2 regions of the Planctobacterium sp. AWH2_060 genome follow, and region 2 is predicted to be linked to the other one. Evidence: predicted binding sites of a transcription regulator. Region 2 holds the regulator's gene; the other holds the start of a gene.
The links. Region 2 encodes sigma-54, which starts transcription at its own class of promoters, with help from an activator protein. Its sites were predicted from a motif close to GTTGGCACGNNNNTNGNNT; they were not measured.

Region 1 (4,397 bases), 2.1 Mb from region 2:
GAGTTTGGCTGGGACGGTACTGACGACGCAGGCAATATCCTGCCGCCCGGATCCTACAAAATAAAAATAGAGGGTGAGGTGAATGGTCAAACAGAATCTATCCCTTATGGAATTAATCGAAGAGTTGAAAGCGTCAGCCTGGCAGGTGCCGGTACATCTGGCGTGGTACTCAATCTGGCGGGTGATGAGAGTATCCGCCTATCAGATATTATAAATGTCGGCTAATTAACAGGAGAACGAGCAATGTCATTTAATATAGCCCTGAGTGGTGTCGCTGCCGCTCAAAAAGATCTGGATACCACGGCAAACAACATTGCCAATGTTAACACCGTGGGATTCAAAGAATCACGTGCCGAATTTGGTGATGTATTTGCATCGTCTCTACTCGGCGGCGGTCGTACTAAAGTGGGGGACGGTGTAGTGACACAAGAAGTTGCCCAACAGTTTAGCCAGGGGAGCTTGCAGTTTACTAACACTGCGCTGGATTTGGCGATAACGGGTAACGGCTTTTTTGTTACTGTACCGGATATTGCATCTCAGGATTTTACCTATACCCGAGCAGGTCAGTTTAAACTGGATGAAGATAACTTTGTGGTTAACTCTCAAGGTGACAACCTGTTAGGCTTCCCGGTTAATAGTGATGGTACATCATCTTCTATCGCGCTGAGTACTGCCGAACCGGTACAAATACCTGATTCATCTGGTAATCCATCGCCCACGTCAGAGGTCGATTTAAGAATGAACCTGCCAGCGGGTGATCCGGCACTTGATCCAAATGATTTTAATCCCAACGACACGAACACCTACAACGCTTCCACATCAATAACGGTATATGATTCACTAGGTGAATCCCATATTCAGACTTTTTATTTCATCAAAGATGAAAACGCGGCTGGTAATGAATGGTTAGTTGTCACATCTGTGGATGGTGAATTTTACGACTACACCAACCCGGATGGAACAGTACCCGCTGATCCAACTGGCCCAAATGCTGGACCTGTAGCAGGTGTTGATCAGAATTATGTTGGATTTGGTCAAACCTTGACCGGACCCAACGACACACCAGGAACCACCGGTGTTTGGGGAACAAGACTTGTTTTTAATTCCAGCGGTGACTTCACTGAGATACAGGCCGCAGATGGCAGTTCTTTGCCAACAGGGACGGCAGGTGATATTTTGTTACCAACTACAGTTCAACTGACAGGACTGACTTCTGGGGCTGATACTGCTCAAACACTAGCAATCAACTTCAATTTAGATACTAACGGAATTGGCGATAACGAACCCACCCAATTTGCGTCTTCTTTTGAAGTGACCTCGCTGGAACAGGATGGTTTGCCCGTTGGCCGATTAACCGGTATTGATATCGGTCCTGATGGTCTGGTACGTGCCACCTTCTCTAATGGTACATCAGAGCCCATCAGCCGTATTGCGTTAGCGCGCTTTTCTAACGAACAGGGACTGACCCAAAACGGTAACGCTTCCTGGAAAGAGAGTATCTTGTCCGGCGAAGCCCTGGCCGGTGAGGCTACCACTGGTACTTTCGGTGATATCAATTCTTCAGCTTTGGAGCAATCCAACGTGAATCTGACAACCGAGTTGATTGATATGATCATTGCTCAACGAAACTTCCAGGCCAACTCTCGAGCCCTGGAAATCAACAATGCACTGAATCAAACCATTTTGGGTATCCGATAAGAAATCTATGGTTTCTCGTTTAAGGCCACTTTTCAGTGGCCTTTCTTTTTCCTTCTAATCGTTCTCATGGCACGAATCCTGCTTTTATTCTGTTAAGTTAATAACAGGTCAAATAACTGTCATGGATAAAATGCTTTATATTGCCGCGCAAGGTGCTTCACAAGACCTTCTGGCAAGTGCGGTGCGAGCCAATAACCTGGCTAATGCGCAAACAACCGGTTTCAAAGCGATGATGCAACAGGCGCGTGCCATGCCGGCATTCGGCGACGGTTTGCCGACGCGGGTTTTTGCCATGACGGAAAGTCCGGCTAATCGTTACGATCCTGGCGCTATGGTGCAAACTAATCGCGATCTGGATATTGCCGTTGAAGGCAATGGCTGGTTTGCCGTTTTAGATAAAAATGGCGGTGAAGCTTACTCCCGAAACGGAAGTCTGCAAATGGGGACCAATGGTGAGTTGCTGGATACCCGGGGTAACCAGATTGTTGGTGAAGCCGGTCCGATTTTTCTGCCTATTCCACTTTCAAACGTCAACGTTGCACAAGACGGTACCATTTCTGTTCGTCCTCAGGGAGCGCCAGCCAATGTGTTGGAGCCAGTAGGGCGTATTAAATTAGTCAAACCGGACCTGAATAATCTGGAACGCAGCCAGGATGGATTGTTCCGCTTGCCGGATGGAGAGCAGGCTGACCAGGATTTGACGGTAGGTATCCGAACCGGCTTTCTGGAAGCCAGTAATGTAAATCCGATTGAGGAAATGATGGGCATCATTCAGTCGCAACGCCATTACGAGATGCAGGTCAAGTTTATGAAGCAGGCTGAAGAAATCGACCAACGCGGAACCCGACTAATGATGATTATGTAGTGTGCTATCACTGCATGGTATGTAAAAGTTTTTATGTATTTAAGAAAGCACAAGGCTTTCAAACTAAATGAGGAGGTGATTTATGCACCCGGCATTATGGATTAGTAAAACAGGATTAGATGCGGCGCAAACTGATGTGTCGGTTATTTCCAACAACCTGGCCAACGCCAGTACGGTGGGATTTAAGAAAGACAGGGCTATTTTTGAAGATCTGCTCTATCAGAATATTAATCAGCCGGGTGGTCGTTCATCTGCGGATACCGAATTACCATCAGGTTTGATGGTGGGCGCGGGCAGTAAAGTAGTCGCAACGCAAAAAGCGCATACTCAGGGCAATATGTTGACCACAGAAAATTCGCTGGATATGTCAGTTCAGGGGCGGGGCTTTTTTGAAATACTGCAACCCGACGGTTCGATTGCCTATACCCGAAATGGACAGTTCACCTTAGATGATACTGGACAGATCGTCACACCTGGTGCCGGTTTTCAGTTACAGCCAGCTATTACTATTCCTGAAGATGCTCAGCAAATAACCATTTCTCAAGACGGTGAAGTATCCGTGCAGGTGCGGGGGCAGGCAGCGCCAACCATAGTTGGTCAGCTCAATATTTCCGACTTTGTTAATTCAGCGGGTTTACAACCCATCGGACAAAACCTGTATGTGGAAACTGCGGCCAGTGGTGCACCTATTCAGGGGGTACCGGGCTTAAATGGCTTGGGTACGATTCAGCAGGGCGCCTTAGAAACATCAAATGTTAACGTGACCGAAGAGTTAGTTAACCTGATAGAAAGTCAGCGCTTGTATGAAATGAACTCCAAAGTGATTTCAGCCGTGGACCAGATGTTAGGTCAGGTAATTCAGCAACTTTAGTGGTGGTGTAGCATGAAAAGTCTAATTAAAAAATTAGCATTTACGGCTTCGTTTGTGACTGTGCTGACTGCTTGTCAGTCAACGGTTCCGGTGGACCCTCGTCCAAATGATCCCTTCTTCGCCCCAGTTGTTCCTGAGATGCCGGTGGAGCAGATTTCTAACGATGGCTCTATTTTTAATGCCATGCATGCGAACAGCCTGTATTCCGATGCCAAAGGCCGTCGCATTGGCGACATTATTACCGTGATCCTACGCGAAAATACTTCAGCAACAAAATCCGCCAGCACCACGTTAGAGCGTGAATCTGAAATTGATTTTGACCCTATTACAGGCCCAGGTGGCGGTAATTTAAATCTGGGCTTTGGTGGCGATTTTCAGCTTGATTTGGGGTCTACCAATGAATTCGAAGGGGATGCTTCAGCAAACCAGAGCAATAATTTGACGGGTAATATTTCGGTTACCGTCGTACAGGTTATGCCTAACAATAATTTAATAATTCGCGGTGAGAAGTGGTTGACCTTAAATAATGGTGATGAATACATCCGTCTCACCGGTATTGTCAGACCGGCCGACATAAACCCGGCAAATGAAGTGCTTTCTTCCAAAATTGCCAATGCCCGAATTCAGTACAGTGGAACAGGTAGTTTCTCCCAGGTGCAACAACAAGGTTGGCTTGGCAAGTTCTTTGCATCAACCTGGTGGCCCTTTTAATTTTTGACGTATTGAGGCAAGTGAGGAACAACATCATGAATCGTTTTAAAATAGTGTTAGTGCTGATAGCAATGTTATTGAGTACTGCTACTTATGCGCAAAAAATCAAAGATGCTGTTTCTATTTCAGGAGTGCGAAGCAACCAGTTAATTGGCTACGGTTTAGTGGTGGGCTTACCAGGTACGGGCGAGCAAAGCCCGTTTACGGAGCAGAGCTTTCGCGCCATGTTATCTAATTTTGGCATTGCTTTGG
Region 2 (4,397 bases):
CTACCGGCGCGTCTTTTCCTGAATAGGGTTTGAGTTCTGGTATCCAGTGTGGGTTGGGTAAAAAGCGAACATCAAAAACATAGTCTGCGTCTTTCGGAATACCATTTTTAAAGCCAAAGGACTCAAATACCAGCACCAGGCGTGAGGACTTCTTACCTAAAATTCGTTCCCGCACCAGCTCGGCCAATTGATGAATCGACAGTTTATCGGTATCAATATGCAGGTCTGCTCTTTCGTAGATCGGAACCAATAACTCTCGTTCCTTAACGATGGCATCTGCCAGGGAAATATTGTTTTTAGACAACGGATGCAGACGACGGGTTTCGCTGTAGCGTTTCACCAGAATATCATCACTGGCATCCAGGTAGATGATGGTGAGATCCGTTTTATTGGGCAGAAAATCGAGATTTTCAGTGAGCTGCTCGGGATCTTTAGGCAAGTTTCGCACGTCGATACTGACGGCAATCTGGTCGTATTCACTGACAACCGCGTGGGTCAGTGTTGGTAACATGCTAACCGGAAGGTTATCTACACAATAATAACCAAGATCTTCCAGTGCCCTCAATACCACAGACTTTCCTGAGCCGGACCGTCCGCTGATCACAATTAGTTTCATACCAGTGCTTCATATAATGCGTTGTCTGAATGGCAATTGCGAATTACTTTGGTGACCTCTTTGTCACTGAGTTTTTGAGCTATACGGGCGAGAGTTTGCAAGTGCCCCTCGGTTTGCTCAACGGGTACCAAAATCGCAAAAAATATATCAACAGGTTGATTGTCGATTGCGTCAAATTCTATACCAGGCGAGCAGGTGAGTACAATAGCCAAAGGACTACTCAGACCTTCAACCCGACCGTGGGGGATAGCAATGCCATTGCCGATGCCGGTGCTGCCCATCTTTTCGCGACAAAGCAGACTGTTCAGCACATCTTCTTCGGTCAGTTCGCTGAGTTTTTCGCTGGCGACTAAGCTGATGATTTGCAATGCGCGTTTTTTGCTGGTGATGGGGACTGCACAGCGCGTGCAGTCCTGAGAAAGGATGTCTTTGATTTCCATCCCTTATTAAACTCCCTTAATGGCTCTTGAGCTTTTCTTTATGCTTGATTACCTGCCTGTCGAGCTTGTCGATGAGGGAGTCGATGGCGGCGTACATGTCTCTGTGTTCAGAGGTGGCAAAAACCTCGCCACCGTCAAGGTGTAAAGTTGCTTCAGCTTTTTGATTGAGTTTTTCAACGTTTAAGATGACATATACATTGTTTATGTGATCAAAATGTCGTTCCAGCTTTGTGAATTTTGTATCGACATAATCGCGAAGAGAATCGGTGATTTCGACGTGATGACCTGATAAGTTTATTTGCATAATTGGTCGTCCTTCTGTAGGGAAGTCTATAACAGACTCTTACGTTGGTTAGATGGAGGAATCGAGAGTGATTCCCGGTATTTTGCAATGGTTCGCCGGGCTACCATAATGCCTTGGTCGGCTAACAATTGCGCAATTTTGCTATCACTCAGTGGCTTGGCTTGATTCTCAGCTGCCACCAATTTCTTAATCAATGCCCGGATGGCCGTGGAGGAACACTCACCACCATTTTCCGTGGCCACATGACTGGAAAAGAAGTATTTAAGCTCAAAAATACCCCGTGGCGTATGCATGTACTTTTGAGTGGTCACACGGGAAATTGTGGACTCGTGCATATCTACCATTTCAGCGACGTCGTTGAGTACCATGGGTTTCATCATTTCCGGACCATGCTCAAAGAAACCGTGTTGTTGCTGCACAATACAATTGGCAACTTTTAGCAAGGTTTCGTTGCGGCTTTCAATGCTTTTGATAAACCACTTGGCTTCCTGCATGTGTGAGCGAATAAACTGTCCATCAGCACTGTTTTTGCTGCCCCGACTCATGGCCGCGTACTGCTGATTAATATTCAGCTTAGGCACGGCATCGGGGTTGAGTTCCACAATCCAGCGACCGGATTTCTTCATCACTGATACATCAGGAATGACATAATCTGGCTCTTTATTGTTTAATGTGGCACCTGGATGAGGATTCAAGGTTTGCAGCAGTTTTAGCACTTCTTTTAACTGCTCTTCGCGCAGTTTTGATTTTCTGATCAGGGTGCGAAAATCCTTTGCCATCAGCAGATCGGAAAAGTCGCACAACAGTGATTTTGCTTCCTTCAACCAGGGGGTGTCATTGGGGTATTGTCCTAACTGAACCAGCAAACATTCTTGCGGAGTCAGTGAGCCTGAGCCCAGAGGATCGAAGTGCTGAATGCGTTTTCTGACACATTCTACTTCGTCCAGTTCAATTTCTTCGTCGTTGAGGCTTTCGAGAATTTCTTCTACCGACATCCTCAGATAGCCGGATTCGTCGATAGAATCGATGATCGCAAGCGCGATGGCTTCGTCGGTTTCACTGAAAGGGGTTAAATGCAATTGCCACAGCAAATGGTCCTGAATGGATTCGCTGGTTTCGCCCTGATATACCTGGTCGTCATCCGGACCCACTCCGCCTGATGAAGCGGGCGCTGAAGAGGCGCTGTAATATTCGTCCCAGGTGCTGTCTATGGGAAGCTCGTCTGGTAAGTCGTTTTTCTCCAGAGCATCGCTGGAGTCCATGCCATCGGAACCACTGAATTCGTTGTCGCTGTCGGCGCCATTCAATTCTGCTGATTTAGGCTCTTTTAATAACTCTAGCCCTTCATCGCTACTGGATTCGGTATTTTCATCCACTTCCAGCAGAGGGTTTGCGTCCAGCGCGTCCTGAATTTCTTGTTGCAGGTCGAGCGTCGACAGTTGCAGCAGGCGAATAGCTTGCTGCAATTGAGGGGTCATTGTTAGCTGTTGGCTAAATTTTAGTTGTAAAGACGGCTTCATTAAAAATGGTAGTTTCCGACTCCAGTGCTCAGGGTAATTGTGCCCCAATCAATAGATTATTGTTAGTGTTACTATAGCCTGAATTGCTCACCCAGGTATACATCTCTTACTTGCTGATTTGCTAAAACTGTTTCTGGTTCGCCTTCTGCGATTACCTGACCATGACTGACAATATAGGCCTGTTCACATACGTCCAGAGTTTCTCTTACATTGTGGTCAGTGATCAATACCCCAATTCCTCTGTCTCGCAAATGATGAATGATCTTCTTTATATCATTAACAGAAATTGGGTCAACGCCTGCGAAGGGTTCATCCAACAAAATAAATTGTGGATTGGCTGCCAAAGCGCGGGCAATTTCTACTCTGCGCCGCTCACCACCGGACAGACTCATTCCTAAATTATGTCGAATGTGATTTAAATTAAACTCATCCAGCAATTCGTCTGCCAGCTCTTCCCGTTGCTCATTGTCCAGTTCTTTGCGCATTTGCAAAATAGCCATCAGGTTTTGAAAAACACTGAGTTTTCTGAATATTGAAGATTCCTGTGGCAGGTAGCCAATGCCGTGTCGAGCGCGAACGTGCATGGGTTGTAGGGTTAGCTGATGCTGGTCGATGAAAATCTCGCCCTTGTCTAAAGGTACGAGACCCACAATCATATAAAAGGTGGTGGTTTTACCTGCGCCGTTAGGACCGAGCAAGCCGACTATCTGGCCGGTGCTGACTTCGATGCTGACATCGCGCACTACCTGACGACTTTTATAGGATTTTGCCAGATTATTCGCGTATAACGTGGGCACTGAAATGGTTTTCCTTGTTGGGTTGCGCGTTAATTTTTATCGTCGGTCTGAAAAACGGTAGTCACTCTTCCATCGGCTTCGTTACTACCTGCGATCAATTGTTCTTTCTCTAAATTAAAGCTGATCTTTTCACCTTTCACCATACTGGTGTCCTGATAAAGTTCTGCAGCACCATTTAGCTCTAAGGTGCGAAACTCGACCACGTAGCGGATTTCTTCGGCTTTGGCAGTGATCTTACTGCCATCATCCATGGTTTGCGAATACACAGCAGGCTTGCCCAAGGCAATAAAAATTTCTTTGCCTTTGCCCGCTTCAGCGGACACTCTCACTTCGTCGGCATTGATAGACAGGGTGCCCTGACGCACATGAACGTCTTCTTTAAATACCGAAGTTTTGCGCTTACCATCCACGAACTGAGACTTTGAATCAACCTCAATCGGAAGTTTAAAGTCGTCTTTGCCTGCCCAAACCGGAAATGAAAGCAGCACGCACAGGCTGCTAATGGGCAACAGGTTGTTGATAAATCGTTTTAACATGGTCTTTTAGTTCCAATTTTCGGGTCAGCAGATTGACAGTTAACCCGTTGCTTTCTATCACAAAATCCGGACCTGTTATGGTGACGGGATTATTTGATTTGGCGGTCTTGTTGAGCAAATCAATTTCGACAAAGCTGGTTTCGATAGTTTGTACAAAATCATCCTGATTAAGGCTTTTGATAAG

Region 1: ACXAD8_RS10430 (flagellar basal body rod protein FlgF) is a predicted target of sigma-54. The motif match lies at 1,764-1,782, and genes of this name have one in related genera.

The regions. Positions count from the first base shown of each region.
Region 1 is NZ_JBSWTG010000001.1:2,442,672-2,447,068, reverse strand. Features, by position in the region: gene ACXAD8_RS10440 (FlgD immunoglobulin-like domain containing protein) at 1-225, shown strand, start outside; gene flgE (flagellar hook protein FlgE) at 244-1,698, shown strand; gene ACXAD8_RS10430 (flagellar basal body rod protein FlgF) at 1,820-2,563, shown strand; gene flgG (flagellar basal-body rod protein FlgG) at 2,646-3,434, shown strand; gene flgH (flagellar basal body L-ring protein FlgH) at 3,447-4,145, shown strand; gene ACXAD8_RS10415 (flagellar basal body P-ring protein FlgI) at 4,181-4,397, shown strand, end outside.
Region 2 is NZ_JBSWTG010000001.1:4,505,024-4,509,420, forward strand. Features, by position in the region: gene rapZ (RNase adapter RapZ) at 1-616, opposite strand, end outside; gene ptsN (PTS IIA-like nitrogen regulatory protein PtsN) at 613-1,056, opposite strand; gene hpf (ribosome hibernation promoting factor) at 1,073-1,360, opposite strand; gene ACXAD8_RS19375 (RNA polymerase factor sigma-54) at 1,387-2,880, opposite strand; gene lptB (LPS export ABC transporter ATP-binding protein) at 2,952-3,677, opposite strand; gene lptA (lipopolysaccharide transport periplasmic protein LptA) at 3,707-4,213, opposite strand; gene lptC (LPS export ABC transporter periplasmic protein LptC) at 4,176-4,397, opposite strand, start outside.